DNA from 2 places in the Lysinibacillus sp. CNPSo 3705 genome. Region 1 is predicted to be linked to the other one. Evidence: riboswitches for the same ligand, from Rfam matches in the RefSeq annotation. Region 1 holds a riboswitch; the other holds the start of a gene.
The links. Region 1 has a riboswitch for thiamine pyrophosphate ahead of tenI (thiazole tautomerase TenI). Riboswitches for the same ligand answer to the same signal wherever they lie in the genome.
Positions count from the first base shown of each region.

Region 2: another riboswitch for thiamine pyrophosphate. It lies ahead of thiM (hydroxyethylthiazole kinase); the one in region 1 lies ahead of tenI (thiazole tautomerase TenI).

Region 1 is NZ_JAQZSD010000014.1:44,304-60,524, forward strand. It holds gene PVA17_RS08320 (IucA/IucC family protein) at 1-1,653, shown strand, start outside; gene PVA17_RS08325 (IucA/IucC family protein) at 1,625-3,379, shown strand; gene PVA17_RS08330 (AMP-binding protein) at 3,382-4,614, shown strand; gene asbD (petrobactin biosynthesis protein AsbD) at 4,611-4,868, shown strand; gene PVA17_RS08340 (DUF6005 family protein) at 4,882-5,856, shown strand; gene PVA17_RS08345 (sugar phosphate isomerase/epimerase family protein) at 5,853-6,677, shown strand; gene PVA17_RS08350 (hydrogenase maturation protein) at 7,379-9,085, shown strand; gene PVA17_RS08355 (YfbM family protein) at 9,198-9,695, shown strand; gene PVA17_RS08360 (thiazole biosynthesis adenylyltransferase ThiF) at 9,938-10,957, opposite strand; gene PVA17_RS08365 (thiazole synthase) at 10,954-11,721, opposite strand; gene thiS (sulfur carrier protein ThiS) at 11,724-11,921, opposite strand; gene thiO (glycine oxidase ThiO) at 11,939-13,069, opposite strand; gene tenI (thiazole tautomerase TenI) at 13,073-13,699, opposite strand; TPP riboswitch at 13,789-13,896, opposite strand; gene PVA17_RS08385 (TetR/AcrR family transcriptional regulator) at 14,711-15,343, shown strand; gene PVA17_RS08390 (GNAT family N-acetyltransferase) at 15,349-15,900, shown strand.
Region 2 is NZ_JAQZSD010000045.1:13,234-29,454, reverse strand. It holds gene PVA17_RS17445 (cysteine desulfurase family protein) at 1-1,066, shown strand, start outside; gene thiI (tRNA uracil 4-sulfurtransferase ThiI) at 1,069-2,277, shown strand; gene PVA17_RS17435 (alpha/beta-type small acid-soluble spore protein) at 2,430-2,642, shown strand; gene thiE (thiamine phosphate synthase) at 2,823-3,455, opposite strand; gene thiD (bifunctional hydroxymethylpyrimidine kinase/phosphomethylpyrimidine kinase) at 3,445-4,269, opposite strand; gene thiM (hydroxyethylthiazole kinase) at 4,269-5,024, opposite strand; TPP riboswitch at 5,114-5,212, opposite strand; gene mbcS (acyl-CoA synthetase MbcS) at 5,438-7,027, shown strand; gene sppA (signal peptide peptidase SppA) at 7,318-8,331, shown strand; gene PVA17_RS17405 (RDD family protein) at 8,344-8,961, shown strand; gene tpx (thiol peroxidase) at 9,402-9,905, shown strand; gene PVA17_RS17395 (class I SAM-dependent methyltransferase) at 9,995-10,924, shown strand; gene PVA17_RS17390 (universal stress protein) at 11,165-11,614, opposite strand; gene ald (alanine dehydrogenase) at 11,994-13,109, shown strand; gene PVA17_RS17380 (M24 family metallopeptidase) at 13,633-14,721, opposite strand; gene PVA17_RS17375 (metal-dependent hydrolase) at 14,951-15,634, shown strand; gene PVA17_RS17370 (DRTGG domain-containing protein) at 15,787-16,221, shown strand, end outside.

The DNA.
Region 1 (16,221 bases):
ATACAAAACACCCGTATTGCATTAGGTGTGGAATACAAATCTCTTGTTGGGAGACATAAATTTGGTGTTTCGTTGAAGTATTGTACGAATAAAAAACAATGGCTTGTCGAAGATAAATTAACGATTCTCATCATGCTCATTCAAGAGCTACATTTAATGGCGAAGGCGGATGGATGTCCTGAATTTTCTCCCCATTTTGATGAACTTATTTTGCGCATCATTGAGAGCTATCAAACAATGGCAAATTATATTGAAAACAGTTTGAAAGATAAGAAACAACATGGAGCAAACGCTACATTTATTGAAGCTGAGCAGTCTCTCTTATTTGGACATTGGCTTCATCCGACACCTAAAAGCAGACAAGGTATGGCAAATTGGCAACAAATGAGTTTTGCTCCAGAGCTACAAGGATCTTTCCAACTTCACTATTTTCGTGTCGACCCTAAAATTGTGAAAGAGTCCTCTGTATTAGAAAAAAGTGCGAGTGAACTCATTTATCAGTCTTTAACAAAATCACAACCTGATTTTGTTATGTCAAAGAAAGATTGCCTCATTCCGATGCATCCGCTTCAGGCACAGTGGCTTTTACAGCAACAGTATGTAAAAAAAGCACTTGCTGAAGGATTGATAAAATACGAAGGTGCGCTTGGGGCATTGTATACAGCAACCTCTTCGATAAGAACAGTATATAGCCCAAATGAAGAGATGATGTATAAGTTTTCAATTCCTGTAAAAATAACGAATTCATTGAGGATAAATAGAACACATGAACTAAAAGCTGGAATTGTTATGGCTCGGTTAATGAATAAGATTAATTTCCTACAAAATTATCCATATTTCCGGATGATTGATGACCCAGCCTATATGACTGTAGAGTTCCCAAATCAGACGGAATCAGGGTTTGAGGTTATTTTTCGCTCAAACGTATTTCCTAAAGGATATGATGAAGGAATATGTATGATCGCTACTCTCGTGCAAGAGCCCTTACCAAATGAAAAATCAAAATTGTGTCAGCTCATTATGACAATCTCACAATCTGAATTCCGCTCTTTAGAGAGTGTCAGTTTAGATTGGTTTAAAGTCTATTGGAAATGTGCTATTGAATCATTATTAAGATTATACGATGAGCATGGAATAGCTCTCGAAGCACACCAGCAAAATAGTCTGTTAAACATTTCTTCTGGTTATCCAACTACTTATTATTATCGTGATAACCAAGGATATTACTTATCAAAAGCATATAAAGAAGAACTTCTTTCAATAGAGCCTTCTTTACATGAAACAGCTGAGCTATTTTACGAAGATTCCCTTATTCAAGATAGATTTACATATTATTTGTTTATGAATCAATTGTTTCCCGTTATTTCTCGATTTGGAGCAGATCAGCTAATCGATGAAAAAATTCTTTTGAAGTGGTCTACCGATCAACTGCACGTATTAGAAAAAGAATTTACAGGTTTCGGGAAGGCATTCGTTCGTAACATTTTACAACAAGAAGAGCTTGCGTTTAAAGCAAATCTATTAACAAGGTTTCACGATGTAGATGAACTAGAAGCCGAACTTGAACAAGCGGTATACACGAAAATTCCAAATCCGTTCGTTCTTCAGCATGAGGAGGCAGAGTATGCAGCAGCTACAGCCTTTAGCTTCTAAACAAGGAGAGCTACGTGTAAGACGGCAGCTTGTAGAAGCAATGATTTTTGAAGGACTAATTAAATATGAAGAAACTTGTCTAGATAAATGGACTTCCATTTTTACGCTTGTTGGTCAGAAATGCACCTATCGTTGTAAAGGAAGAAGAATGGCATTTGATCGCATCAGAATACAGGGAGATAGTATTTTTCTAGTAGGAAAAGATGAAACGTTACTAGAGGCAACGCTTGAGGCTCTAGTTGATGAATTACTTTCGACTCATAGAGACAAAGTTCGATTACTAAAAGAACTTCATTTAACGAGTAAGCTATGTGAATGGAATGATCGACATCTCCAAATGCCGACGTCGAGAAGAAAATCGAGCTATGAGGAATTAGAATCAGAAATCATTGAAGGACATCCATATCACCCTTGTTTTAAATCCAGAACCGGTTTTACGATCGACGACCATAAACACTATGGCCCTGAGGCAAAGCAATCATTTACCCTGCAATGGGTTGCAGTGAGAAGAAGCTACGTACGAATTTCTGTTCTTGAAGAGGAAGAGGACTTTTGGAAAAGAGAGCTAGGGCATTTGCTGTGGGAAGACCTTCTTGCAACGCTGGTGGTTTTCGATGGAACATTTGAAGAATATACGTTTTTACCAGTTCATCCTTGGCAGTGGCATAACATGAAGCATGAACTAGCTGGCTTAATGGAGCAAAAAGATCTAATACCTCTAAATGTGCAAGGAGATTACTATCGGGCAACCCAATCAGTACGAACATTATGGAATTTTACAAATCCCAAAAAGGCGCAATTAAAATGCTCGATGAATATGGTGAATACCTCTTCATTACGAAAGTTACATGCTCATGCTGTTTGTGCTGCTCCTCATATTTCAGCATGGCTTAAACAGGTGATTCAATTAGACGCCTATTTACGTGAGGAAGCGTCTCTTGTTGTACTGGAAGAATATGCAGGGATTATTTTTGAACCGAATGCAAACAAACATAGTAGCAAACTAGAAGGACAGCTTGGCTCCATATGGCGAGAAAGTGTGCGCTCGTATATGAAGGATGAGGAGGAAGCGGTACCGTTTACGGTACTAATGATGATGGAGATAGATGGGCGTCCATTTGTTGATGATTGGCTTTGCCGATATGGAACGGAGGAATGGGTAAAACGCTTGATCGAAGTGAGTGTTATTCCTGTGTGGCACCTGCTTGTCGCCCACGGTATTGCTGTTGAGGGCCATGCGCAAAATATGATTTTATTACATCAAAATGGGTGGCCGACTCGGGTTGTACTAAGGGATTTCCATGACAGTGTCGAATATATGGAAGAATTCATTGCAGACAGAAGCCTAATTCCAGACTTTGAAACGATACACGATTGTTTTAAAGATGCACCTGTCGATCGTTATTATTGGATGTCTTCTGTTGAGGCTTTACGAGAGTTAGCGATGGATACACTATTCGTGTTTCATTTAAGTGAACTATCTTATGTGCTAGAAGAGCAGTATGGATTTGCAGAAACACATTTTTGGAGTCAAGTTAAGGACGGAATACAAAAGCACTTTGAACGCTTTCCATCATTATGCTCAAGAAATGAACAGCTTCAGCATACTAGCACACAAATTTATGTTGAATCTTTGCTAACAAAGAAACTTCAAAATCAAGAAGAAGGTAATTTTCGACACATCGTCAACAATGCGTTGGCGCAAGCAGATAAAAAGGGGAAATGATGATGTTTTATGTCAATGATCAATTTTATACAGTTGAAGATATCGAGAAGCAATTTGAAATATATGAAAGCTTACCGCAGCTAAGGGCGTGTAACAATCGCAGACTAGCTATTTGTACGGATGACACTTTCCAATATATAGCTCTTTGTTTATACATTCGCGAAAAAGGTGGATCAGTTGTCCCAATCCATCCAGCTACGCCAAAAGAGGGAGCTGTACGGCTAGCTTCTTCAGCAGGTAGTCATCTTTTAATGTTCCAATCGATTGATACTTTCATCGAACTATCAAATCATTCCAATAACCAAGAAGGCGTATTAGTTCAAATGAGCTCAGGTACAACAGGAGCCCCGAAATGTATTGAACGAACGTGGAGTTCAGTGGAAGAAGAAATTGCAAGTTATGTAAAGACTTTACCTGTCGATTCCATGACAAATTCTGTTGTCGCTTGTCCGGTTACGCATTCTTATGGATTCATTTGTGGTGTTTTGGCTTGCATAAGAAGGGAGGCAAAGCCAGTTATTATTACGAATAGTAATCCTAAATATATTTTGAAAAAACTAAAAGAATATCCTAAGCACATACTCTATGCGGCTCCAGCGTTGCTTTATACATTAAGTCGATTATTACCTATTGATCAACAATTTGATCGTGTGATGACGTCAGGAACTATGATGCCGCACAGTTGGTTGACATCATTAAGAGAGAAATCTAACCAAGTATTACAGCAGTATGGATGCTCTGAATCCGGGTGTGTTGCGATTCATCCTAATGTGAAAGATCCGAAACAAATGGGATACCCCCTTCCTCATGTGAAGGTGACAGCTGGTGACAAACAAACACCGAGCGAAATTATCATTGAATCGTCTACACAAACAATTTATACAAAAGATCTCGGCTTTATAGAAGATAATGTTCTTTCTTTTCTTGCAAGAATGGATGACACGATTAATGTAGCAGGCTTGAATGTGTATCCGCAAGAAGTTGAAACCGTGTTAATGAATGACCCAAGAATAGTCGAAGCAGTCGTTTATAAGAAACAAGACAACTTATCAGGAGAGCGAGTATGCGCACAATACGTGTCTACCGAACCGATAGATAATATGGAGCTTAGAGAATGGTGCCGGAAATATCTCGCCCCACATCAAATTCCGATGGAGTTTGTGTTTGTTCATGAAATTGACAAGCTACCGAATGGCAAAGTAAGTAGAAAAAAACTTGGAGGCATACCAGTATGACGCGACAACAATTGATTAAGAGCATCTATGATATTTTAGAAAATTCATTAGAGTTGCAGACACTGTCTTCTTTTAATGAAGATGCCCGATTAAATGAGGATTTGTATATGGACTCCATTATGGTTCTTCAACTGATTCTTCATATAGAGTTGGATCTTGGCATTTCCATTCCTGATGAGGTTCTCGTTCCTAAAGATTTCAGAACAGTAGGAGCACTGGCAAGCTTTTTAGAAAAACAGCAAAAGGTAGAATAATCGGAGGCTAAAAATGATAAAAGTGCATTGTTTTGTAAGCTGTGTTTGTGAGGTTATTAAGAGAACGGAAGGCGTCGATCATAGGCCTTACTATTTTGGGGTATGGGACGCAGATTTTGATGTGCTCGATAATGGAGTGCTAACATACCACTCTGATCAAATTGATCATCATTTCTTTCAAATATGGTATGAAATGCTCTATGGAATCAAGCTATACAAATGGTATGACGACAAGCAATCAAAACAAGACAATATAAACAAACTGCTAAAGTTATTAGAGAATAAATCTCCACACCAACATGTGATGGTGATGCTAGATTTATCGATGCTTCCAGAGCGAGAGAATAAATTTCATCAACGTCCATTCCCTCATTATGTGATGCTAGAATCAACAGAAAATGAGGGAGATTGGTTTATGTATGACCCTGATTTTCGCTGGGAAGGGATTTTACCGAAAGAGAGAATTTTAGCTGCAATCCAAGAGCCAACTGTCGAAGGTGGTTATTACTTTAATGCTGAGACGATTATTGCGCCAACTACAGAGACGGTTGAAGCCTATTTTAATACATGTATAAAGCTGCATTGTAATCCGTTGACCGATGCAATTACCGAGATTGTTAAAGAGTATATTGCAGGAAAAGAAAAAGAAAATATGTCAAAACTTCCGACTACATTAAAACAATTGCCGGTTATAGCGATCAGAAAATATGCGTATGAACATGCGTTTGCATTTTTTTGGGAAGCACTTGGCCGCGATGAGGAAAGCTTTGACACATGGTGTGATGATATTGAGCGTTTAGTGAATGGCTATACAACGATTCATTATCGAGTGATGAAACTTGCGATGACACAAGATTTATTAGTAGCTAAAGATATTTTTGTGAAGTTAGAAGAACAAAATCTCCTTGAGTTCAAGATTAAGCAAGGATTACAAAAAAGTTTTGAAGCATGGTTAACATTACAGCATAAGAAAGAGGTTAAAGTATGAAACTATCTATTTGTACAATCTCGTTTCGGCACCATCTCCACTCCATTGACCAATTAGCCCAATTTGCAAAAAATCAAGGTTTTCAAGGAATCGAGCTCTGGGGTGTTCATGCAAAGAACTTGGCAGATGAACTTCATTATGGAGCAGATTGGCTAAGCTCCTACGGTTTAGAAACAAGTATGCTTAGTGATTATTTGCCATTAGAAGCACCAATTTCCGAGATGATGGCTGAAACAGAAAAGTTATCTGCCCTTGCTAGGCGCTGGGGAACAAATAAGATTCGCACATTTGTAGGAAAGAAGGGCAGCTCAGACACGAGTCGGAAAGAAAGGGAAGAACTTATTTTCAGACTAAGAATGCTCTGTGATTATCTTAAGTCAAAAGGGCAATATTTGCTTGTTGAAACGCATCCGAATACATTGACAGATAATCTACCATCGACGATGCAGTTACTCGAAGAAACGAATCACTCAAGCCTACGAGTGAACTTTGACGTTTTGCATATATGGGAATCAGGGATAAATCCTATTGTCGCTACAAAGCAACTTCGTCCTTATATCTCACATTTTCACTTTAAAAATATTGCCTCACGCACACAACTCGATGTTTTTGCTCCAAACAATGTTTATGCTGCAGCAGGGTCGAGAGAAGGGATGGTTCCATTGTTTGAAGGTGCCATTGATTATAATGAATTTCTAGCAGAGGTACTTTCAATCGTGGAGGTAGATGCATCATTGGAATGGTTCGGATCGAATGTGAAGAGCGTGTTAGCAAAAGATGTACAGGAGGTAAAGAAGGCGTTGCAGTTGGTGCAAGTTTAATATGTAAAAGCTAACTAACTGTTTTCGTAAAGGAAAGAGGCAGAGATTTAGTGAGAAAATCAGAAAAGTGCGAGAAATCAGGAATTGATTTCTCGCACTTTTTAAAGTTTTAACTAGTTTTGTCCATTTTCCCTCATCAGCAATAGAAGCTTTTACTAAAACGCCTTCAGCTTAGTGGATTTAATTATAACCAATTTACTTTTCCAAAGCGTACTCATCAAAGTGATTATATAAAAATACGATCAAAAAGTCTTTTTCTGAAAAGTGGGTCAAACTATTGATATATCAACATTTCCAACGTCTATAAATTGGTTATTATTGATAATTTGTCTATTATATGTCAATTTTGTGATTTTGAAGTTTTTTATTGTATTTATTTTATGTCTTGCATTGACTCACATCCCTCGAAAAAATAAAATGAGAACATTGGGAAATTTTCCTAATTAAAGGGCGCTTTTTTTCAGGGCTTGAAAAAGAAAATGCCCTCTTGCATGATACATGATTGTCAACTAGTAAATGACTCATCATCACATAAGCAGGGCTTCATTTAGGATTCTAATGCGAACCAAAAGACCAATCAAATATCAGAAAAAACGCATGCCATTGGTTCAATGAGGTATACATTGTGTATCTAAAAACAATAACAAGCCCTGTTAAATTTTGTTTATCATTATCAAATAGAAAGATATTGGAGGATTAAAATGAAAATATTATTTATAACATCCGCTCATAACAGCATGAGCCAACGTTTTTACGTTGAATTGACAGATAGAAAATATGAAGTGGATATTCATATCACCTCAACAATAGACGCAATGATTCAAGCAATAGAAGTTTCAAAACCTGATTTGATTATCTGTCCGTTCCTGAAGACTGCCATCCCAGAGGAAATTTGGAAGAAGTATGTATGTATTATTGTACACCCTGGTATTAAAGGGGATAGAGGACCTTCTTCTATTGATTGGGCGATCATGGGGCAGGAGAGAGAATGGGGAGTTACACTACTTCAAGCAGATCAGGAAATGGATGCAGGAGATATTTGGTCTACAAACAATTATTCGATGCGTGAAGTTAGTAAAAGCACGCTATACAGACATGAAGCAACACATGCAGCTGTAAAAGGATTACTTGATTTATTGGAGAAGTTTAAGGCATATCAAAAAGAAGAGTATTTTCCTGAACCATTAGATTATAATCATTCAAATGTGAAAGGTACACTTTTACCATCAATGAAACAATCTGACCGTAGCATTCATTGGCTTAGTGATAATTCTGAAACTATTGCAAGAAAAATTCGTGCTGCTGATAGTAACCCTGGAGTTCTCGATACTATATTCGGTGAAGAGTACTATTTATTCGGTTGTCATGTAGATGACAGAATAGTTGGGAATAGTGGGGAAATTCTTGGCTATCGTGATGATGCAGTATGTGTAGGAACGATTGATGGGAGTATTTGGATTAGTCACGTAAAGAAAAAAGGTGGGATAAAGTTACCAGCATCACTTGCTCTATCACATTTATTAAGGAATGTTCCTGAATTCCCTATTACCCCTTTTGACGATATTGAAGGAAGAACATACAGAGAAATCTACTATAAAGAAAAAAATCAAGTAGGGTACTTGCACTTTGATTTTTATAATGGCGCTATGCACACCTCACACTGTAAGAAACTTCAACAAGCCATTAAAGAAGCGAAAACAAAAAATAGTAAAGTATTAGTTTTAATGGGTGGACATGATTTTTGGTCTAATGGCATTCACTTAAATACTATTGAATATGCTGAAAATCAAGGGGATGAATCGTGGGAAAATATTAATGCGATTGATGATATGATTCTTGAAATTCTAAATACACCAGACAAAATTGTTATGACTGCTATGCAAGGAAATGCTGGTGCAGGAGGGGTCATACTAGGTCTTACAGGTGATTTTATTTTTGCAAGAGAAGGTGTTGTTTTAAATCCTCATTATAAAAAAATGGGGAACCTATATGGTTCAGAATATTGGACGTATTTATTACCAAAACGCTTGGGGAAAGAGTTAGCTTTTGAAATTACTGAAACATGTCCTGCCTTAAGTACATTAAAAGCAAAAGAAATCGGATTAATTGATGATTATTTTACAGGTAATGTCCAAGATTTTAATGAAAAAATACAAAAAGTTGCTGAATATTGGGCATCTTCGTCTCTTTATGATGAAATTATTGCAAATAAACAAGCAGAACGAGAAAGAGATGAAAAAGAAAAGCCATTAGCAGAATATCGCCATGAAGAATTAGAACAAATGAAGATTAACTTTTATGGAGAAGATAAAAGTTACCATATTGCCCGGAAAAAATTTGTCTATAAAATAGCTTGTGATCAGCCAAGCGTTCTTCTAAATGATAAAATAACGATTTCAAATAATTAGTGCTAATTCCCTTTCATCGGAATGGGGCGGACCAAACGCCTACACATAGAAGAGGGTTTGCCGTTTTGAATGATGAGATATAATTGATAGAAAATAAAGGGGAAGATACACGATGGGAATTATAGCCAGTTACTTATCGTTAAACAATGCTTTAGCGGATGAAATTGCTGAGTTAAATAATTTCCATATCGTCAAGCGACTTGAGGAGCTTATAGAAAATCATAGCTGTCCCGTAAATGAAATGGATAAATTATGGGACGGATTGCATTGTTTGCTAACAGGGATCTCTGCCTCACAGCCAATCGAGAACCACCCATTAAGCGAGGCCATTGTCGGCGTTCACGTGCTGGATACTGAAGAATTTGTCAGTGTCATTGGTTCTGAAGAGCTTCCCCGCATTTTAGAAGCTCTTCATTCTATGGATAGGACTGTCTTGCAGCAACAATTCAAGCCAACAATTTTTAGAGCCAAACAGATTTATCCAGATATTTGGGCGGACGATGAAGCCGTGGAGCTTTTCGCGGAACTTATAGCGGAACTCGATCAGTTAATCCATTTTTATCAACAAAGCCTTGCCCGGGGGCATGACATATTAATCAGCATTTATTAAAACCGCATCAATCTTAAACCGTACCCTGTCAAGAGATTTACTCGATAGGGTACATTTTGAGATACGAAGGGGTTTATTATATATCCTACCAAAGCGGTACAAGATGGGGGAAATTATGAAGGCAAATTTCTAAAGCAATATAAAAAGAAAACCCGAACTATTAGGAAACACTAAATACATTTCGTTATGTAGTTCGGGTTTTTCAACAGCTAAAAACTTTTTGTCCAGCCTCATTCAAATTTTTATCCTAAATAGCGATGATACAGTGTTTTCGCTTCCACAATATCTTTTGTTCCGTGGACTAAAACCCGCCCGTCTTTAAAAATAACCAAACGGTGATCATCGACACTATAAGATAATAGATAAGGGTTGCGCTGAACATTCCCGCCTTGCTGCAAAAAAACTTTTTCCAGTTTGGCTAAATCCTGTTCTTTTTTTGCGGAAGGCCGGATTTGAACAGAATCCCTTCCGCATAGTACAGCTGTTGTTGTTTGATTTTCAAATGATAGGTAGGGATATGTCCGATTGTTCCCACATGATAGGCAATCATCTTTTTTCATCTTATCCACTTTTATCGCACTATATTGGTTTTTCCAAAGATCAAAAGATAGTAACTTATTTCGCAATGCTGCTGTATCATCCACTAATATTTTTAAAGCTTCACTTATCTGATGGGCAGTAACCATTTGCGCGGCAGGACCGATGATTCCCGCGGTATCGCACGTTAAACCTCCGATAGGAACTGTTTCCAATAAACATGAAAAACAAGGGTTTTTTTCAGGAATGATCGTATATGTAATACCATAGCTCCCCACACAAGCGCCATAGATCCAGGGTACTGAGTATTTTTGCGAGACATCATTCATCATCATTCTTGTTTCAAAGTTATCGGTCGCATCAATCATGAGATCGACCTGTTTTGCCCATTCTTCCAGCTCAAACACTGACGCATCTGCTACTATTGCTTCGATCGTTACAGTTGAATTGATGGCCTCCAGGCGTTTTTTTGCTGCGATCGCTTTAGGCATTCTGTTTTTTGCATCATCTTCAGCGTATAGCTGTTGACGCTGCAGGTTTGACCATTCCACATAATCTCGGTCCACAATCGTCAGTTTACCTATTCCCGCGCGGACTAGTGCTTCTGCATTTGTTGTTCCCAGCGCTCCAGCTCCAACAATCAATGCATGTTTAGCTGAAATTTTTTGCTGTCCGGATTCCCCGATTGGTGCAAATAATTCCTGTCGTGAATAGCGATCATTCATCCAATACTCATCCCTTCCAAAGGACTGCTCGCTGTAGCATAGCGTTTCTTCGGAATTCTACCAGCTTCAAAGCCAAGGCGTCCGGCTTCAATAGCAAGTTTCATAGCTTTTGCCATCTTGACAGGGTCTTTTGCTGCAGATACAGCTGTGTTTAATAAAATTCCATCAGCACCCAGTTCCATTGCCATTGCTGCATCAGCAGGAGAGCCGATACCAGCATCGACAATAACTGGCACCGTTGCTTGTTCAATGATAAAACTTAAGTTAAGCGGGTTAATGATTCCCCGTCCGGAACCGATCGGTGAGGCTCCTGGCATTATGGCATGGCAGCCTAATTCCTGCAGCTTTCGGGCTAAAACAACATCATCTGATGTGTATGGAAGCACAATAAACCCTTCCTTTATTAATTCTTCTGTTGCTTTTAACGTTTCAACAGGGTCAGGAAGCAATGTTTTGTCACATCCAATAACCTCTACTTTAATCATATCGCAAAGGCCGGATGCTTTCGCAAGCTTTGCAATGCGGACGGCATCGACTGCGTTTTCGGCTCCTGCTGTATTTGGCAATAAAGTATATTTTTTACTATCAATCTTTTCTAAAAAATTTGGCTGGTTCGCTTCAAAGATATTCATTCTCCGAACAGCAAATGTCAGGACTTCTGACTCCGATTCAGCAACAGCTTGCTTTTGGATATCAAAATTAGGGTATTTTCCTGTTCCAAGCAGCAAATGGGATTGAAATGAATAAGGACCTATTTTTAACATAATTATCCGCCTCCAACAAAATGTACAATTTCAATACGGTCTCGGTCAGAGAGCAGGGTTTCCTGATGATCAACTTTGTTCAGGATCTCTCCATTTACCTCAATTACAACTACTTTATCTAGCAATTTGTAATATTCAAGCAGGTCCGAAACGTACACAATTTCCTCTGACAACTTCAAATTTTCTCCATTTAGTATCACTTCCAAGATTTGTCCTCCTAACTAACTGATATTTGAGATCGATCAATGCGAAACGCAGAAAGAAACTGTTCATCTTCCACTTGACCTGTAAGCAACTGGGCTGTGAGTTTGCCAGTAAGTGGGCTTAATAGAATTCCGTTTCGATAGTGTCCGGCAGCTACAAATAGCCCCTTAATAGTAGGATGCTCGCCAATATAGGGAATCCCATCAGCTGTCTGCGGCCTAATTCCTGCCCACACCCGTTCCCACGGGGCATCTTTCAGCTGGGGAATCAGCTTTACGGCTTGTTCAATCAAGGTAGCAATTCCTCCAGCTGTTACTTGTTTATTAAACGTATTTTCCACGACTGTGGCCCCAATGTAAATTTCGCCATTTCGCTTAGGAACAAAATAACAGCGTTTATCTGAAAAAATTGACCTGTGAACGATCGGCTTATTCGGCTTTACAGAAAAACATTCTCCTTTCACAGGATAAACGGTCAAGTTGATTCCCGTATTTTTCATTAAATCGGCAGCCCAGGCGCCGGTAGCGACAACGACCTGTTCACAATAGAAGGCTCCCGCTGGTGTGTTTACTCCTTTGACAACGCCGTTTTCATAAATAAAAGAAAGGACCTCTGTATTTTCGCGGATTTCTGTACCAAAATGCTCTGCAGCTTTTGCGAAGGCAAGTGATAATTTTGCAGGCTGCACATGGCCGTCATTTGGAAGGAACATCGCACCGGCAACAGTTGGTGCTAATGCAGGTTCCATTTCTCTTACTAGTGTTGCATCGAGCCATTGGATGCCGGAATCCCAGTTCTGCTGGAACAATACCTGACTTTTTAACGCTGTAGCTAATTCTTCCGTTTCTGCAATTTTTAACATGCCTTTATTCACAAATTCGATATCGATCCCCGTATATGTCAGTAATTCATTAGTGATGGAGGGGAACATCGCCTGGCTTTTTAATGCCAATTGGAAAAATGGACCGTCGTGTTCCATTTCCGCCTGTGCTGCCAGCATACCTGCTGCTGCACTGGAGGCTTCGTTGGCCAAAGTTCCTTTTTCAAGAATGACGACTTTTTTTCCTAGTTTAGAAAGTTGATAGGCAATGGAAGAGCCATTAATTCCTCCACCGATAATGGCAACATCAAATGTATTTTTCACTCATCACATCTCCATTTTAACTTCTTTTTGATAGACTTTTATTGCAGATAGAGGATCATCGGAGTTTAAAACGCCTGACATCACAGCAATACCGTCGGCCCCGCTGTTTATTACCTGTTTAGTATTTTCAGGAGCAATACCGCCGATTGCAATAACAGGAATATCTAGTGAACCAGTAAGTTTTTTTAATTCCTCTAAACCCCTTGGTTTCAATCCTGGCTTTGATTGGGTAGAAAAAATATGACCATATATCACATAGTCGGCTCCCAAGCGTTGAACCTTTTTTCCTTCTTCGACCGAGTGAATGGAACAGCCAACCGTCAATTGAGGAAAGTTGGCTTTAATCATAGATGCATTTAAACTATGATAGGCTAGTTGGACTCCTTCCGCACCTGTAATAACGGCAACATCCACCCGGTCATTAATGATTATTTTGGATAACGGAACGCCAACTCGGGAAAGCAGGTTGACAGCTTCATATAATTCTTTTGCCGTCATTTGTTTTTCACGCAAATGGATAGCGTCGGCATATGGATGGATGTCTGCTAAAATTTCACTTAGTTGTTCCATTGGCATTTTTCCATTAGAAATGAGATGAATCGCTTTTGATAATAGAGTAATGGGGGTCACCTCTTTAAGACTTACCCGCCTTCCAAATGTAGGATGCAAAAAAGCCACTTTCTTTTTGGTAAAGAAAGTGGCTGGAGATGAAAAGGACAGATTTCCGTATACCACTTCCCTACGCTGGTATTAACCAGGTCAGGTTCATAGAGTCCCGAAGTCACACTTCAATCTCAGCCTTTACAAAGGCACCCCTAGCGGATAAGTTATTTATTTTATTTAATTTATTTCCAATATTAGCACTATTCATGAAGATGTCAATCATTATGAATAGATTACTAGGGGTTCCATTTATTTGGCTGGGGGAAAAATGAATTTACAGAACGGGAGAATCAAGATGAGACGTCAATTCAGCAATTACTAAATTGCTATGAAGGTGATTTTTTAGCGGAGTAAGAATATTCATGGGCTATTCAAATAAGACTCCGCTTAAAGCAAAGAGTATTGTGCGCTTGAAGAGTATGTTGTAAGTATAAACTTTGTTAATTCGCTTTTGAAATATAATTGCTTACAAAAGTTGCTAGAGCTAGATGAATTCAATGAACAGTATATGTTTCTACTGTTAGAATTTTTAATTGAGCAAAATAAAAAACAGGATTGTTTAAAATGCTTTGAAACTATACAGGCAAAATTAGCTGAAGGTTTATCTGTTCCCAAAGATATAACGAATACTTGGTAACTATATAGATTTCTAGCAGTCTCAAATATTAATATTTAAAGATAAGGCTTAAATGATATCGGATAATCTTTAGTTTTCTTATACATTTCGATTATACAAGCTGCTAATTGTTGAATACCAAGTTCTATTTTCTTTTCTTCTACTTGTGAAATACTTAGTCGGATTGCTTTCTTAAATGCTGACTCATCACATTCTTATATAGTAGAATGTGAATTTTTTAAGACATTATCCATGTTATAAAAGGTTGAAACTATACACTAGTGTCGGTATAATCTAAAATATAAACGACAACGATGTATAGTTTTTTATGTGCGTTTTGTCACTCATTAAGGAGGTGGCTTATGGCTCCAAAAGTTAGTGAAGAATATAAAAAAGAACGAGAGAAAGAACTGATAGAAGCGGCTAAGAAGGTGTTTATCGAGAAAGGTTTTGTTCGCACAACTATGCAAGATATTATGGACGAAGCTGGAATATCCAGAGGTGCATTGTATAGCTATTTCGATAATATTAATCATGTCTTTATCGAAGTTTTAAAATATGATGACCAGAAAGACATTCAATATTTTGTGCCATCTGATGAAGGCCTACTTTGGCCACAAATAAAAAACTGGATTGAAGAACAGCAAATTTATATTGAGGCAATTGACCAAACATTGCTCTTTGCAAAGGCGGAATTCTTTTTATCATATAAATACGTAAATAATAAAGATAATTTCCCTTACATTTCTGAACGCTATAATCGAACTACTGAAGCAATAGAAGAAGTATTGAAAGAAGGAATGCGAAAAGGAGAATTTAGACCTCAACAATCTACTGATTCAATTGCGAGGTATATCCTATCATTTATTAACGGTTTAATGTTGGACACATTTCAACTGGGACATGAACAAACAAAAGTAAAGGATCAATTATCCGTCTTACTGTTTTCTTTAGAAAAATTAATCAATCCAAAATCCGAAACATACGAGGAGTGAATATTATGTTATTTGAATCATCTAGGGTGAAACTAAGAAAAATGACCAAGGAAGATACAGAACTATATCACAAGTGGAGAAATGATATGGAAGTTATGCATTCCACGAACCCATCTTTAGATGTTTATCCGATGGAAGAAACGAAAGATTTTGTAGATCATGTTATTTTGGGCACTCATGCAGGGAAAAGCTATATTATGGTTGAAAAAGGTAAGGAATCCCCAATTGGCATTGTTGCATTAATCAACATTGATTATAAAAATAGAAATGCTGAATGTATTATTGACATCGGTGAAAAGGAATATTGGGGAAAAGGATATGGTTCAGAGGGATTGAAATTACTACTGGATTATGCTTTTTACGAAATGAATCTCCATCGAGTTTACCTTAAAGTATTTTCATTTAATGATAAAGCTATTAGTTTGTACAACAAGATAGGGTTTATTCAGGAAGGAAGCAGTAGACAAAGTCTATTTAGAGATGGTACATGGTATGACATCATTCATATGGGTATTTTGCAAAATGAATACTTTGAGAAACAAGTGAGGAATGTGTGAAAATTATTCCACCGTAAAATAGAGGAACAGGAATGGAGTAACGTTGGAGCAACAAAAGGTCTAAAGTTTGCTATAAAAACATTATGCTAAGTAGTGAGTGAGTGAGCTAACATACAGCTCACTTCTTTTTGCTTTGCTAAAAAATATTGACATTACTATATTTCACCATTTCACCGAAAAATGTTTGAATGTTTATTCTTTATATCCCGAGCATTGGTAGATGCTTTCGAGTATGGTAAGTGAGAGCCAATGCAATACATTGTTTTAATTCAGCTACTGTATTTCATCATTCACAGCAATTCCAATTGCTCGATTTACGCC
Region 2 (16,221 bases), on a different contig from region 1:
GTATTATGCTAATCCTGCTTCCATTCATGCAATGGGTGTTGAATCAAACGAATTGTTAATGCGTGCACGTGAGCAAGTAGCAGATATTTTGCAGACAGAAGCAAAAAATGTGCTATTTACATCAGGTGGTACTGAATCCAATAACACGGCTATATTTGGTTTAGCACGTAGCAATACACATAAAGGAAATCATATTTTAACAACCGAAGTTGAACATCCATCTGTTCTTGAATCTGTTAAGCAACTTGAGCAAGAAGGTTTTGATGTTGAATACTTACAAGTCGATAAAAATGGCGTTATTTCTTTAGAGGAGCTTCGCACAAAAGTGCGCAAGGATACCATTTTAGTAAGTATGATGCATGTAAATAATGAAATGGGTGCTATCCAACCAATTTTTGAAGCTGCAAAAATTATTCATGAATCAAGTCGGGCAGCTTTTCATGTGGATGCTGTACAAAGCTTTGGAAAGTTACCAATATCATTTAACGATGAAGATGGACCAGACTGTATTTCAATTTCTGGCCATAAAATTCATGGCTTTAAAGGTTCAGGTGTACTAGCGTTCCGTAAAAAAATGAAATGGCAACCGTATGCACTTGGTGGAGGACAGGAGTTTGGTTTACGTAGTGGAACAGTAGCTGTACCGCAAGCAGTAGCTTTATCCAAAGCAGCTCGAATGGCAGTCGAGACGATGAATAATCGTGCACAAAAATATCGACAATGGAATGATGAAATATGTACGCAATTACGTGGTTATGGAGATGTAGTGCATATTTTATCAACCCCACAAGGTGCGGCACATATTTTATCTTTTAGTATTCGCGACTTAAAAGGTGAAGTCATTATCAATGCATTGCAAAAACGCAATGTAATTGTGTCGACATCGAGTGCTTGCTCATCGAAACAGACAAAAACAAGCCATGTTGTTGAAGCTTTAAATATTGATGAGCACTTTAAAAAGGGTGTTATTCGTATAAGTTTTGGAGCGCATGTAACAAATGAAGATATAGTAAAGTTTAAACAAGTATTAGATGAAGTATTGATGGAACTTAAAGGAGAATATTAAAAATGATTTGGAAAGAAATTTTAATTCGATATGGTGAGCTTTCTACAAAAGGTCGCAACAAGATGGATTTTATTCGTCGTTTACGCGAGAACATTCGTCATGCGTTTGCGGATTTAGGACATTTACACATTCGCACAGAGCGCGACCGTATGTTTATCGCCATTGAAAATGAAACACAAATGGACGTTCTATTAAAAGGATTACCAAAAATATTTGGTATCCAATCTTTTAGTCCAGTAGCAGCATGTGAAAAAGACATGGAGGCTATGAAAAAACTTGCCATAACAATTATGGATACATTTAAAAATGAGCAGCTTACTTTTAAAGTAGAAGTAAAGCGTACAGATAAAACATTTCCGTTAGAATCCCATGCTATTCAACGTGAAATTGGTAGTTATGTATTACCACGATATCAAAATTTATCAGTAAAGGTGAAACATCCTGATATCGAGCTTCGTGTAGAGGTGCGTCATGATGCAACATATATGATGGCACAAGTTATTCCGGGTGCAGGTGGAATGCCTGTAGGTTCGAATGGTAAATCTTTATTAATGCTTTCTGGTGGAATAGATAGTCCTGTTGCAGGTTATTTAATGATGAAACGTGGAGTGCGCTTAGAAGCGATACACTTCTTTAGTCCACCTTATACAAGCCAAAATTCATTAGAAAAAGTAAAGGTGCTGGCTAATGAATTAACGAAATTTGGCGCTAGTATACGTTTACATGTGATTCCTTTCACTGAAATCCAAGTTCTTATTAAAGAAAAAGTACCTTCTAATGTATCGATGACAACCACTCGTCGTATGATGCTAAAAGTTGCTGACAAAGTACGAGAAGAAATTGGTGCATTAGCAATTGTTACAGGTGAAAGTCTTGGACAGGTAGCGAGTCAAACTCTTGAAAGTCTAACAGCTATTAATGCCGTAACTAACACACCGATTTTACGTCCATTAATCTCATCAGATAAATTAGAAATTATCGATATTGCAGAGAAAATAGGCACATACGAAACGTCAATTCAGCCATTTGAAGACTGCTGTACAATTTTTACTCCAGCAAGTCCAAAAACAAAGCCGAAGCTTGAAAAGGTTGAGCATTACGAAAGCTTCTCGGATTTTGATGAGCTAATCGAACGAGCAGTGAAAAATCGTGAAGTCTATATTTTCCCGAAAAAGGAGCAAGAAGCCGATAAATTTGCAGATCTTCTATAGAAGAAACTTGCGATTTCCTAAGCGAACGAGCCGACTCAAAAATCTTGAGTCGGCTTTTTTTGTTTATTTCCTTCGTGGCACAATTTACCTAAAAAATTTTTGTATTAAAAATCTAATATCGCACATTCTATATTCACAAGGAGGTGAGAGACATGACTTCAAATCGCAGTTCAAACAAGCTTGCTGTACCTGGTGTAGAGCACGCACTTGATCAAATGAAATACGAAATTGCACAAGAATTTGGTGTTCAATTAGGAGCTGACGCTTCAGCTCGTGCTAACGGTTCCGTTGGCGGTGAAATCACTAAACGTCTTGTACAAATGGCAGAATCACAATTAAAAGGTATGCCAAACAACAACCTATAATTGCATAATCGCAATTATAAAATTAAAACCAGTGACCGTAAAAGGCACTGGTTTTAGTTTGTTTAAATTTATTAATTTTTATCCCGTATGAATGGGCGTAATTTATCTATATCAAAAGAGAAGCGTCATGCCCTACCATTGTAAAAATCCGCTTGGAATAGCTAAAGATCCCCACTGCCTTTATCCTTCAAATGATTTCAATGTAGAGACTGTATTTGCAATATCCTCACTTTGGCAAATTGCAGAAATAACTGCGATTCCATCAGCACCTGCTTTAAATACTATAGGAGCATTCGAACAGTTTATGCCTCCAATTGCAACGATAGGGAGCTCTGGATATTGCATCCGAGCTTGTTGTAAAAAATTCGTTCCACTAGGTGGATTGGCGTCACTTTTAGAAGTAGTTGAAAAAATCGGTCCAATTCCTACATAATCAGCACCATATTGTAGAGCAGTTTGTAATTCAGCTTGTGAATGAACAGAAACGCCTAAAATCATGTTGCCGATTTTATTACGCACCATCGACACGGGAAAGTCCTCTTGCCCAATATGAACACCGTCTGCTCTAAGCTTTATAGCCAGCTCGATATCATCGTTGACGATAAACGGAACATGATATTGTTGACAGAGCTTTTGACATTTACGAGCAAAATCTTCATAGGCTTGCCCAGTTAATGTATTTGGTCCTTTTTCACGATATTGAAACATCGTAATTCCAGATTGCAGAGCTTTCTCTAAAACGTTTAATGGCTCGTGTTTGAAAACATTACTTGTACCCATTATAAAATATAGCTGTAGATCGTCACGTTTCATGAATGATCACCTCGCAGGAATTCTTCAAGTTTTGATAAGCAAAATGATTTGTAGGACCATGTCCATTACCAATAGATAAATCATGAGTTATTGCTAATTGAATAAATTTTTTAGCCTCCTCAATCGCATTTTCTAAAGATAGTCCACGACCAAGAAAAGCAGTTAATGCAGCGGAAAACGTACAGCCTGTACCATGCGTGTTTTTCGTTGCAATACGAGTGGACTGCATGGAAAATGACCGACCATCTTGGAAAAATACATAATCAGTAGCATAACGTTTATCCTCTAAATGACCGCCTTTAATAATGACGCATTGAATGCCTATTTGTAATAAGACGTTAGCTGCTTCTTTAATATCTGTTAAAGAAGTGATTTTCCTTCCAGAAAGGGTTTCCGCCTCTGGAATGTTCGGTGTGACCACTGTTGCTATAGGTAGCAAATAACTGCGTAATGCCTCAATTGCTTCTTGCTGTAATAAGCTTTCGCCACCTTTTGCAATCATGACAGGATCTACTATAAGCGGACTATTTATTGCAGTTAAAATCCGTGCAATTGATTGAATAATTTCCGAGGAAAACAGCATTCCGGTTTTAATAGCACTTATTGGAAAATCCTCGATAAGCGCTTGAAGTTGTTTTTCGACAAAACTAACTTCAATTGGTAAGACATCCGATACCCCGAGTGTATTCTGGGCGGTTAAAGCTGTAATAACAGACGTTCCAAATACCTTTAATTCCTGGAATGTTTTTAAATCAGCCTGTATCCCTGCGCCGCCACCACTATCAGAACCAGCAATTGTCGTGACAATATGCATCATTGTTCACCACCCTTGGAGAGGCGGTGTAGTTCGTTCAATACTGCAATTTGAAAATCGCCAATAGCTGGGGAGGAAGAAGCAGCTTGCTCTGCCACTTTTTTATAAAGCGATAATGTTTCTATTAATTGGTCAAATGGCTTATGTCCTACAAGATAGGAAGCACAACAAATGGCACTCAATAAGCAACCTGTTCCAGTGACTTCTGTCATTTGTGAATTTCCACCTGTAATCCATTGCTGATGTTCGCCATCAGTAATAAAATCCTTTTCACCGGTCACAATTACAATACAATTGTAAAGCTGAGCTACTTTTTGTGCCTCAACTTCTAAAGAAATTGAACCACTACCACTATCTACGCCTTTTTGTTGCCATTCTATATTGGCTATTGCTGCAAGCTCTCCGACATTACAACGAATAGCAGCAAAATTTATTTCCTTGAGTAATTGTTGTACCGTTTGCTTCCGGTAAGTTGTTGCACCTGCAGCAACAGGATCTAAAACAACGGGAATGCCAAGAGCATTTGCTTTTTTTCCTGCAAGTAACATTGATTCTTTCATTCGCTCATTAAGGGTACCGATATTTATTAATAAGCCTGAGGCAATTGCGACCATTTCTTCAACTTCACGACTGTCATCTGCCATAACTGGTGAAGCGCCTATAGCTAATAAGCCATTTGCTTGGAAATTAGCTACAACATAATTAGTAATGCAATGAATTAATGGATTTTGTTTACGGATAGTATGAAATAACATTTTTAGTCCTCCTTGTTGGATGGACGTAAGCGTGCAAAAAAGGCTCTTTTTCGTGTAGAAAAAAACACGCAAAAGAGCCTTTCATCAGTAAATAGATGTGAATTGCTCCCTACGTCAGTATTAACTAACAGGTTCAAAGGGTCAGGTTTTACCTTCTCAACTCTAATTGAGTCCCCCTGCAATCATGCTTTTAGTTGACCAAAATGTACCATATTATTCATTCGTGTTCAATAGGTCTTTTTTCTTCGCGAAAACAGCACTAATGCTATGTCAAAAATTGATAGTACTAATACGTGACTGATGCCATATAGCAGAGCATGATAGATGTCACGACTTTAATGAATTGGAGTGAATTCCATTGAAAATGATAAAAATTGAGTTTTATAATGAGCGTACAAAAGGGGGCATTTGCCATGAAAAGAGAAGATTTAATCGCACCAGAATGGTATAACATTTCAGATGAAATTGAAAAATATGCACAGGATTCTACTAAAAATGCATTATTAGTTTATAACGAAGATGAGGAAATTCAATACTTAACATATCGAGCTTTACTTGAAAAGGCAAATCAGGCAGCACATGTATTTACAACTCAAGGTTTAAAAAAAGGTGATGTTATGTTGGTTATGGTGCCAAGATCAGTTGAAGCGTATATCGTTTATATTGCTGCCTTAAAGGCAGGCTTAACGATTATACCTAGCTCAGAAATGCTAAGAACGAAGGATATTGAATATCGAATCAATCATGCCAATGCAAAAGGCGTTGTTGCATTTGAACCTTATATTGAACAATTTGATAATGTTGGAAATTTACAAGAAATACAGCAGTTTGTTATTGGTCAAGCACAGGAACCTTGGCAGCCATTGCTTGAAAAGATGCAAAATCAACCGACGACTTACATAAGTTCTACACCGACTAAGAGTACAGACATTGCATTTTTAGCTTATACGAGTGGTACAACAGGCAATCCAAAGGCAGCGGTTCATACACATAGCTGGGGTTATGCGCATTTGCGAACTACTGCACCAAATTGGTTAGGTGTACAAGAAGGTGACATTGTTTGGGCTACCGCAGCACCAGGTTGGCAAAAATGGATATGGAGTCCGTTCCTTGCTACTTTAGGAAGTGGAGCGACAGCATTTGTTTACAAAGGTCACTTCGATGCGGCAACCTACCTTTCATTGCTTGAGAAATTCAATATTAATATTCTGTGTTGCACACCGACCGAATACAGATTTATGGCAGGACTTGAAAATTTGCAAGACTTCAATTTAAGTACGATACGTCAGGCTGTGTCAGCCGGTGAACCTTTAAATAGTGAAGTGATAAAAGTATTTTCCGACGTCTTTAATGTACAAGTACGTGATGGTTATGGACAAACAGAGAATACATTACTTGTTGGAACAATGGTAGGGATGGAGGCTAGAATGGGCTCAATGGGCAGACCTACTCCAGGTAATACGGTTGAAATTATTAATGATTTTGGAAATCCTACTGTAATTGGAGAAGTAGGAGATATTGCTGTGCATTGTGAATCACCCGCGTTATTTAAGAAATATTTAAACGATCCAGAACGTACAAATTTACAATTCAGGGGCGAATGGTATATTACAGGAGATCGTGCATATAAAGATGAAGATGGCTATTTTTGGTTTGAAGGACGTGGAGATGATGTCATTATTTCGTCTGGGTATACGATAGGTCCATTTGAGGTAGAAGATGCGTTATTGAAGCATCCAGCAGTAAAAGAAACAGCCGTAGTTGCGAGTCCCGATGAAATTCGTGGAAATCTCGTGAAGGCATTTGTAGTGCTGACTGATGGAGTAGTGGGTGATGAAACGCTTATAAAAAAACTACAAAGCCATGTAAAAACTTTAACAGCTCCTTATAAATATCCTCGTGCTATTGAGTTTGTTACTGAGCTACCAAAGACTACATCAGGCAAAATTCGCCGTGTCGAATTACGTGAGCAAGAAAAAATCCAATATAGTAATCATCGTTAATTTCCTAGGAAATAATGTCGAAAATCAAAGTTCCTGCTTTTTTTATGAACTTTGATTTTTTTTTAATAGAAGATAATGTAGTATAGGTTGAATAAGCTGGATTGGTTAAATTTATTGCATAGTATTGGTTGGTTACTAAAAAATGGTATTTGCAAAACGTGTAATTAGTTTATAAGTGGATTGGAATGGTTAAAAGTATACCCCATGTTATGGTGCTAAGCATATTATTGCAATAAGTATGAAACAAATTTGGATATCAATCGTATAACGTTATGAGGAGGCGGAAAGATATGAATGGTAAAAGGTGGACCGCTTTAATAATTGCAGGTGTATTATTATTGTTTTCATTAGGGATCAACACAATTTTTGCAATTTTTAAATCGAATTTCTTTAGTAATTTTGATAGCTTGGTGGCGGGAAACGATTTAACTTTGATGGAAGAAGTTAAAGAAAGCGGCGAAATGGATAAACGTATTGCATACTTAAAGGTTGACGGTACGATTCAAGATGTTGGCTCAAGTACGTTTTGGGAACCAGTTTCTTATGATCATCAATTTTTCTTAGATCAATTAGAAAATATTTTAAATGATAAGACTGTGGAAGGTATCGTCTTAAGTGTTAATACACCAGGTGGCGGAGTAAAGGAATCAGCTGAAATCTATAAAAAACTCATGGAAATTAAAGAAGAGAGACAAATTCCAATCTATGTAACTATGGATTCGATGGCAGCTTCAGGTGGTTATTATATTTCAGCGCCTGCAGATAAAATATTTGCGCAACGTGATACAATTACAGGTTCGATTGGTGTCATTATGCAATCTATTAATTATCAGGCGTTAGCAGAAAAAGTTGGGATTAAATATGAAACGTTTAAATCTGGTGAACATAAAGATATGCTTAGCCCAATGCGTGAAGTAACACCAGAAGAGCGTGCTATGATGCAAGACATGATTAATGAAACATATCAGGAATTCGTTCATATTGTGGCAAAAGGTCGTAATATGTCTGAAGCTAATGTGAAAAAAGTTGCCGATGGTCGAATTCTTAGTGGTAAGAAGGCTCTGGAAGCGGGCTTAGTAGATGAGATTGGCGATGAGGAAGCAGCAATCACTGCAATGCGTAAAGACTTTAGTTTAGAGGATGCAGAATTATTTGAGTATTCATATGAGACGGGTGGTTGGCCATCATATGTTGGGATGAAGATTGGATCAATGTTTGGCCCTTCAGCAGAGGAAAAAATGTTGATGAAAATTATGGCAGATTATAAAGCGCCAAAAATGATGTACTTATATGGCGAAAACTAAGGAGGGAGTACAATGACAAACAATGATATTGTTATGCAAGGTTCACCCTCTATGGAGAATACGTTCCTAATAAATCAGCCAATTACGAATAAAAATTATGCGTTAAAAACGGCAGGCTTTTGGATACGTTTCTGGGCATTTTTATTAGATGGATTCGTTATTACAGCTATAGGTGGAATTCTCGTTAACCCAATTTTTTATTTAATGGATTGGTCATTATCTGAGACTGTATGGTATGCACCGATTTCGATTTTATCTGCTATTCTTTATTACAGTTATTTCGTATTAATGACGAAGTTTTTTGGGCAAACATTAGGGAAAATGATATTTGGATTGCGTGTTATTTCATTAAAGCATGATAAGCTGACTTGGTCAGATGTGTTATTCCGTGATTGGATAGGGCGTATCATCAATAGCATTTTCATGCCACTTTATATTCTTGTAGGCATTTTACCAAACAATCAAGGTCTACATGATTTTTTCGCGGATACAACAGTCGTTCATGAAAAAGTTTATGTTGAAAAAGATATTGTGCAATCATATTTGCCAATCACAGAGGAAAAGACTAAATCTGCACCTCTAGAGGAAAAACCAGAACCTGAAAAGCTGGAAAAACATAACGAAGAATAATGGCTTGAGCTGTCTCATTACGGTGAGACAGCTTTTTTTGTGATGGTAGAGGTGATTAATGATTAGTTCATTGGAGAAAAGTCCCGAAAGTTGGGATGACATTTAACGACTTCGTTCCGGCAGGGTGACTCCTTGGGAATTAGCAATAGAGGAAAATTTATCACGTTCTGTGATAACGTTTTCATTACTAACACCCTGCTGCTGCCGCTTCGCTGTCGCGCAAAAAACATTTCCTGCTCCAAGCGGCTCATCGCTTGTCGGAACGAAAATCAACCCTATATTATGGTGATGAGCTTGCAGAAATGGTGCAACCATAAGCAATTATGGTAGAACAGGTTCGAGAAAATTCTTTCAAAACTATTTTGATGAGCTGTCTCAGTTGCAATTAATTCCCTCCATTTAGTAATATTATGTACATATGAAGATTAGGAGGCGTTTATATGGCACAAGTAACATTTAAAAATGGCCCAGTAACACTTGTAGGTAACGAAGTAAAAGTTGGAGACAAAGCACCAGACTTTACTGTATTAGCGAATGATCTATCACCTGTTACATTAAAAGATTCAGAGGGGAAAATTCGTTTATTTAGCGTTGTACCATCATTAGATACTGGTGTTTGTGACGCACAAACACGTCGTTTTAATGAAGAAGCAGCAAAGTTAGGGGATAATGTAGTTATTTATACCGTATCTGTTGACCTTCCATTTGCTCAAAAACGTTGGTGTGGTGCAGCAGGCATTGATGCTGTTCAAACAGTTTCGGATCACCGTGATCTTTCATTTGGTGAAGCATACGGTGTCTACATCCAAGAATTACGCCTTCTAACGCGTGCAGTGTTTGTTGTGGATGCAAATGACAAAGTGACATATGTGGAATATGTTCCTGAAGCAACAAACCATCCAGACTATGAAGCGGCAATTGCAGCTGTCAAAGCACTAGCATAATTTATTGATATTAGGCTAAGATATTACTAGACAAAGGGGCTGTGACAAGTTTTTGTCACGGCTCTTTTCTGCTTGAAAGGAAGTTATGTATGGAAAATATCGAAAAGTTATTTGGTATGCTAAATGAACATGCTGAAAAAATAGAAAAAGAACATAATGTTACATTACTAGAGGGGATTTTAGATGGTTTAGAGGCATGGTTAGATGGGGAAGTTGACTTTTCACAAGACGGTGCTACAAAGGAAGATGTGCGCAAAGCAATTCAAATTGCTGTTTTAAAGGGGATGCGAAAAGGTTCTCAGCCGAATCACCAAATGACACCAGATACTCTTGGATTATTAGTTGGTTATTTTGTGGAGCAACTATTTGCAGAGCGACTAAAAACAGAAAAAATATCTATTTTAGATCCAGCAGTAGGTACAGGAAATTTACTATTAACAGTTATGAATTTATTAGACGGAAAAACGGAAGCTACAGGTGTAGAAGTTGATGAGTTACTTATTCGTATAGCTGCTGCTACAGCTGATTTGACAGAGCAGCCCGTTTCCCTATTCCGTCAAGATGCTTTACAAGATTTATTAGTAAATCCTGCAGATGCTGTTGTTTGTGATTTACCGGTCGGGTATTATCCGAATGAAGATGTCGCATTAGATTATGAACTATGCGCTTCAGAAGGAATGAGCTATGCACATCATTTATTTATTGAGCAGTCCATTAATTACACAAAGGATGGGGGCTACTTATTTTTCTTAGCACCAACCCATCTCTTCGAGTCTGAGCAGTCGAAACAACTGCATAAATACATTCAAAAGCATGCTTGGATTCAAGCGATTATTCAATTGCCGGATACAATGTTCGCCAATAAAGCACTTGAAAAGAGCATTGTCATTTTGCAAAAGCAAGGTAAGGAATTCAATGCTCCAAAAGAAGTATTATTAGCAAAAGTACCAAACATGCAAAATAAACAAGCTCTTGCTATGTTCTTCGAAAAAGTGAAGATGTGGCAAGAAGGGAAATAAGTATAAAAGGTATCCAAAATAGGATACCTTTTAGTTTGTCGCTAAAAGAATAAATATAAAATAGCTTTTACTTCGAGTCGCTGCAAAAACGAGAGGATTAATTTTGTTCCTCTGTTGCTAATCCCAAAGAAGTCGCCCAGTCTTCACGCCAATCACCCGCTGCACTTCTTAAAGTCATAAAGGTTTTTCAACAATAAGAAAAAGGTACCCAAAATAGGATACCTTTTATGTAAGACAAAATTAATTTTCAGGTGTACGGATTACAAGTACGTCACATTTAGCTGAGCGTACAATTGCTTCAGATACTGAACCGATTAGGAAGCGTTCTACTGCATTTAGACCAGTTGCACCACAGATGATTAAGTCTGCGTCTACAATTTTAGAAAGCTCTTTTGTAATGATATTTTTTGGTGAGCCGTATTCAATTACAAGGTTAACATTTGTTAAGCCTTCTTCTTCAGCTTGTTTTTTGTAACCATTTAATAGCTCTTCAGAGAATGCTTGTGCACGCTCAGCAATTGAACGATCATATGCTTCGATTGCAGCGAAAGAACGTGTGTCAATAACATTTACTAAATTTAATACAGCACCTTCATTACGTTTTGCTACATCAATCGATTTACGGAAAGCGTATTCAGCTTCCTTAGAACCGTCTACTGCGACTACAATGCTTTTATATTTATTAGCCATTTGAATTACCTCCCTGATTTGTATATGTTGATTATACCAAATGATTTTCTAAAGGAAATACTTTCCGTCATAAAAAATGTGAAGAAGTGAAGGCATTTACTTGCACAAAAAAATAAATAATACTATCAAAAAGCAATTTTTTTGTTACTTTCGAGGCATTCTACAGGAAATCTCATATCGACCAGAATAACTAATTACCAATATATTAATTGAAATGTTTACCTTTGTTAGAATATTAAAAATTTTATCTATTATTATTTTAATTAAAGCATTTTTTGTTTATGTTTGGTAATATGGAAGTGCAAGGGGTGCATCAATACATCGAAGAGTATGTAACAAAATGTGCTTATTTTTTAGGTAATGGAAGGGGACAGGGAAGATGAAGATTGGTATTCCAAAAGAAATTAAAAACAATGAAAACCGTGTAGCTATGACACCAGCAGGGGTTGTTACATTAACGAATGCAGGTCATGAAGTGTACATTGAATCTGGAGCAGGTTTAGGCTCAAGCTTTACAGATGCAGACTACGTTGCTGCAGGTGCTCATATTGTTGAGACAGCGAAAGAAGCATGGGCACAAGAAATGATTATGAAAGTAAAGGAGCCCGTAGCATCAGAATACGATTACTTCTATGAAGGTCAAATTTTATTTACTTATTTACATTTAGCGCCAGAGCTTGAATTAACGCAGGCACTTTTAAATAAAAAAGTTGTAGGCATTGCTTATGAAACAGTGCAATTAGCAAATGGATCCTTACCACTTTTAACACCAATGAGTGAGGTTGCTGGTAAAATGGCAACGCAAATTGGTGCACAATTCTTAGAGAAGAATCATGAAGGTAAAGGTATTTTATTAGGTGGTGTATCGGGTGTACCTCGCGGTAAAGTAACGGTAATCGGTGGCGGTATAGCTGGAACAAATGCGGCAAAAATTGCTGTAGGTATGGGTGCTGATGTAACGGTTATTGATTTAAGCCCAGAGCGTTTACGTCAATTAGAGGATTTGTTTGGCCGTGATGTTCAAACATTAATGTCGAATCCTTATAATATTGCAGAATCAGTGAAAAACTCAGATTTAGTAGTTGGGGCAGTTTTAATTCCTGGAGCTAAAGCACCAAAGCTTGTTTCTGAGGAAATGATTCAGTCAATGCAACCGGGTTCAGTAGTAGTCGATATCGCTATTGACCAAGGCGGAATTTTTGAGACATCTGATCGAGTGACGACACATGATGATCCAACTTATGTAAAACACGGAGTTGTACATTATGCGGTAGCAAATATGCCAGGAGCTGTACCACGTACATCAACAATTGCTTTAACAAATAATACAATTCCTTATGCGCTGCAAATTGCGAATAAAGGTTACAGACAAGCATGTGTTGAAAATGCTGCACTAAAACTAGGTGTTAATACTATAGAAGGACATCTTGTTTACAAGGCTGTTGCAGATTCTCAAGGTCTGCCATATGTAAATGTTGATGAATTAATTCAATAAGTAACATAACAAAAGGAAGCACTATGTTTAATGATGAGTGCTTCCTTTTGTATTGTTGAAGAACTATGGCTCCGTTCCGACTTAGGCCTTTGTAGCTGTCGCTTCGCTTTCGCTACAGGAAAGATTGTTGCTGCCGCTACGCTATCGCACAGTTAAAACATTTGTTGCTGCCGCTACGCTATCGCACAGAAACATCCGCTCCGGAAGGGTCTAGCTTTCCCACGGGAATAAATTAGAGTGCTATGCAAGAAGATACACACTATGTGAGATAGTTGATTGGAGTGGAGGCTGGGCGACTCCTTGGGGATCAGCGATAGAGGAACGAAGGCTAAAACCATCACATCCTGTGATAACGCCTTCGTGATCAACCTCGTGTTGGCCCGAGACCCTGCAGCGAAGCGGCTCATCGGACGCCCCCAGGAAAGCGCCCAGCTGGAACGGAAATCAACCCTTTGCGGAAGAGCTATACTTTATACTAAAAAAGGAAGCACCATGTCGGTTGCTTCCTTTTCCTTAAATAAACTTACAGTACAATCAAGTCTTTCGGGAATTTTGTAAGTATTTCTACGCCATCTTTTGTTACTACCACATCATCTTCAATGCGGACACCAGTCACATCGGATTTATAGATACCTGGTTCAATTGTGAAGACCATGCCTTCTTCCATAGTCATTTCATTAGCGCCTGTAACAGATGGGAATTCATGTACAGAAATGCCTAGTCCATGACCAAGTCGATGTGTGAAATATTCGCCATAGCCTGCGTCAGTGATAGTATCGCGAGCGATTTTATCTAAATCCATTGCGCGAACACCTGGTTTTACAGTTGCGATTGCATTTGTGTTAGCGGCTAATACTGTGTTGTAGATTTCCTTTTGTGCCTCACTAGGTTCACCAAAGGCAACCGTACGTGTAATGTCAGAACAATAACCGTCGTAAATTACGCCAAGGTCGAATAATATCATATCGCCTTTTTCTATTTTTCGAGCACCTGGTTTACCGTGTGGAGAGGCTGTTTTTGGACCGCTCAATACCATTGTTTCAAAGGACATCTTGCAGCCTTTATCCTGAATAGCGCTTTCGATCGCAGTTAAGATTTCCATTTCTGTTTTGCCTTCAGCAATTTCTTTACAGCCGATTTCAATAGCATAGTCTGCTAGTTCTGCAGCTTTACGTAATTTTTCTAATTCTGTTTCATCTTTAATTACTCGCATTGCATTGATTTTTTCGTCAAGACGAACAAAACTAGCCTGCGGGAATGATTGTTGTAGGGCCTCTAAACGCTCTACGATGAGCTGAGCTTTTTCAATAGCAAATGTTTGTGGGTTAATTTTACGAGCTTTAATAGCTTGGGCAAGAACTTCCATTGAATTTTCAGTATCTTGATGACCGATGACCTCATAAGGCCAACCTGCATCCTTCGCATCTGGGATTTCCATTTTTGGGCAAATTAAAAAAGGTTCTGCCTCTTTAAAAATCATCACGCCAAGTAATCTCTCATGCGGATTACTTTTAAAGCCTGAAACGTAAAAAACATTATCAGGTGTCGTTACGAAAGCGGCATCAATTTGGTTTTGTTGTAAATAGTTTTGAATTTCTTCAACCTTTAACATACACAGTTCCTCCTCTTAGTGCATTGAAAAAAATTTCAAGTGCTTGGCTAAATAATAGCCTCCCCAGCATGGGGCTTCAACGAAATGAATAATTGTTTCCTACAAGGTATACCTCTGTTAGGAAAGAATCTATTATTCTCTGTACTAGCATATCAAAAAAAGGGAAAAATCGCATGGATAGCGAATAAAAATGATGTAGCACAATATGTACTGCGGGGAGGAAACTTATATGGAAATTAGTTATCATGGACATTCAGTTGTTAAAATTCAATCAAATGGGAAAACAATATTAATAGATCCATTCATTAACGGGAATGGGCTAACAGATTTAAAGGTTGCTGATGAGGCTCCAGATATTATTTTACTTACACATGGCCATAATGATCATGTCGGTGATACAATCGAGCTTGCGAAGAAAAAAGATGCGCTTGTCATTGCACCGAATGAGCTAGCCAATTGGATTTCTTGGCAAGGAGTGAAAACGCATCCAATGCATATAGGGGGAGCTAAGGAATTTGATTTTGGTAAAGTGAAGTTCACGCAAGCGTTCCACGGTTCGTCATTTGTAACAGAAAATAATGAAATTATATATATGGGGATGCCTGCTGGAATTTTATTATTTATCGAAAACTTAACGATTTATCATGCAGGGGATACGGCTTTGTTTAGTGATATGAAATTAATAGGAGAACGCCATCCTATTGATATTGCATTTTTACCGATTGGTGATAATTTTACGATGGGCCCAGAGGATGCGGCTTGTGCAGTTTCATTTTTGAAGCCGAAAATTGTTGTACCAATTCATTATAATACATTCCCTCCAATCGAGCAGGATCCACAAAATTTTGCAGATTTAGTGCAAAATGCAGAGGTTCAAATTTTAAAAGTAGGTGAAAAAGTTAACTGTTCCTAATTTGTGACACTGCTGTACTATATGAGTTGGCACCACGTGCGTAGTTGAAACGATGGGAAAAGTAAAACAAATTATCATTTTATATTAAATATTTTAATAAAAAATATGGTACACTAAGAGCAGAATTTGATGCTTGAGAAATAGGTGATATTTTGTCTACAAAACATGAGAGAATTTTACAATACATCGAATCATTACCCGTAGGTGATAAAATTTCAGTACGTCAAATTGCAAAGGAAATGCAGGTGAGTGAAGGAACGGCATACCGTGCTATTAAAGAAGCGGAAAATCGCCGTTTAGTAAGCTCAATTGAACGTGTTGGAACAATTCGTATTGAGAAGAAAAAGAAAGAAAATATTGAGCGATTAACCTTCGCTGAAATAGTTAACATTATAGACGGCCAAGTTTTAGGTGGAAAAACAGGTCTACATAAAACGTTAACGAAATTTGTTATCGGTGCCATGCAATTAGAAGATATGATGCGTTATACAGATGCTGGAAGCTTGCTCATCGTTGGTAACCGTATAAAAGCACATGAAAATGCACTGCGAGCTGGTGCTGCTGTTTTAATTACAGGGGGCTTTGAT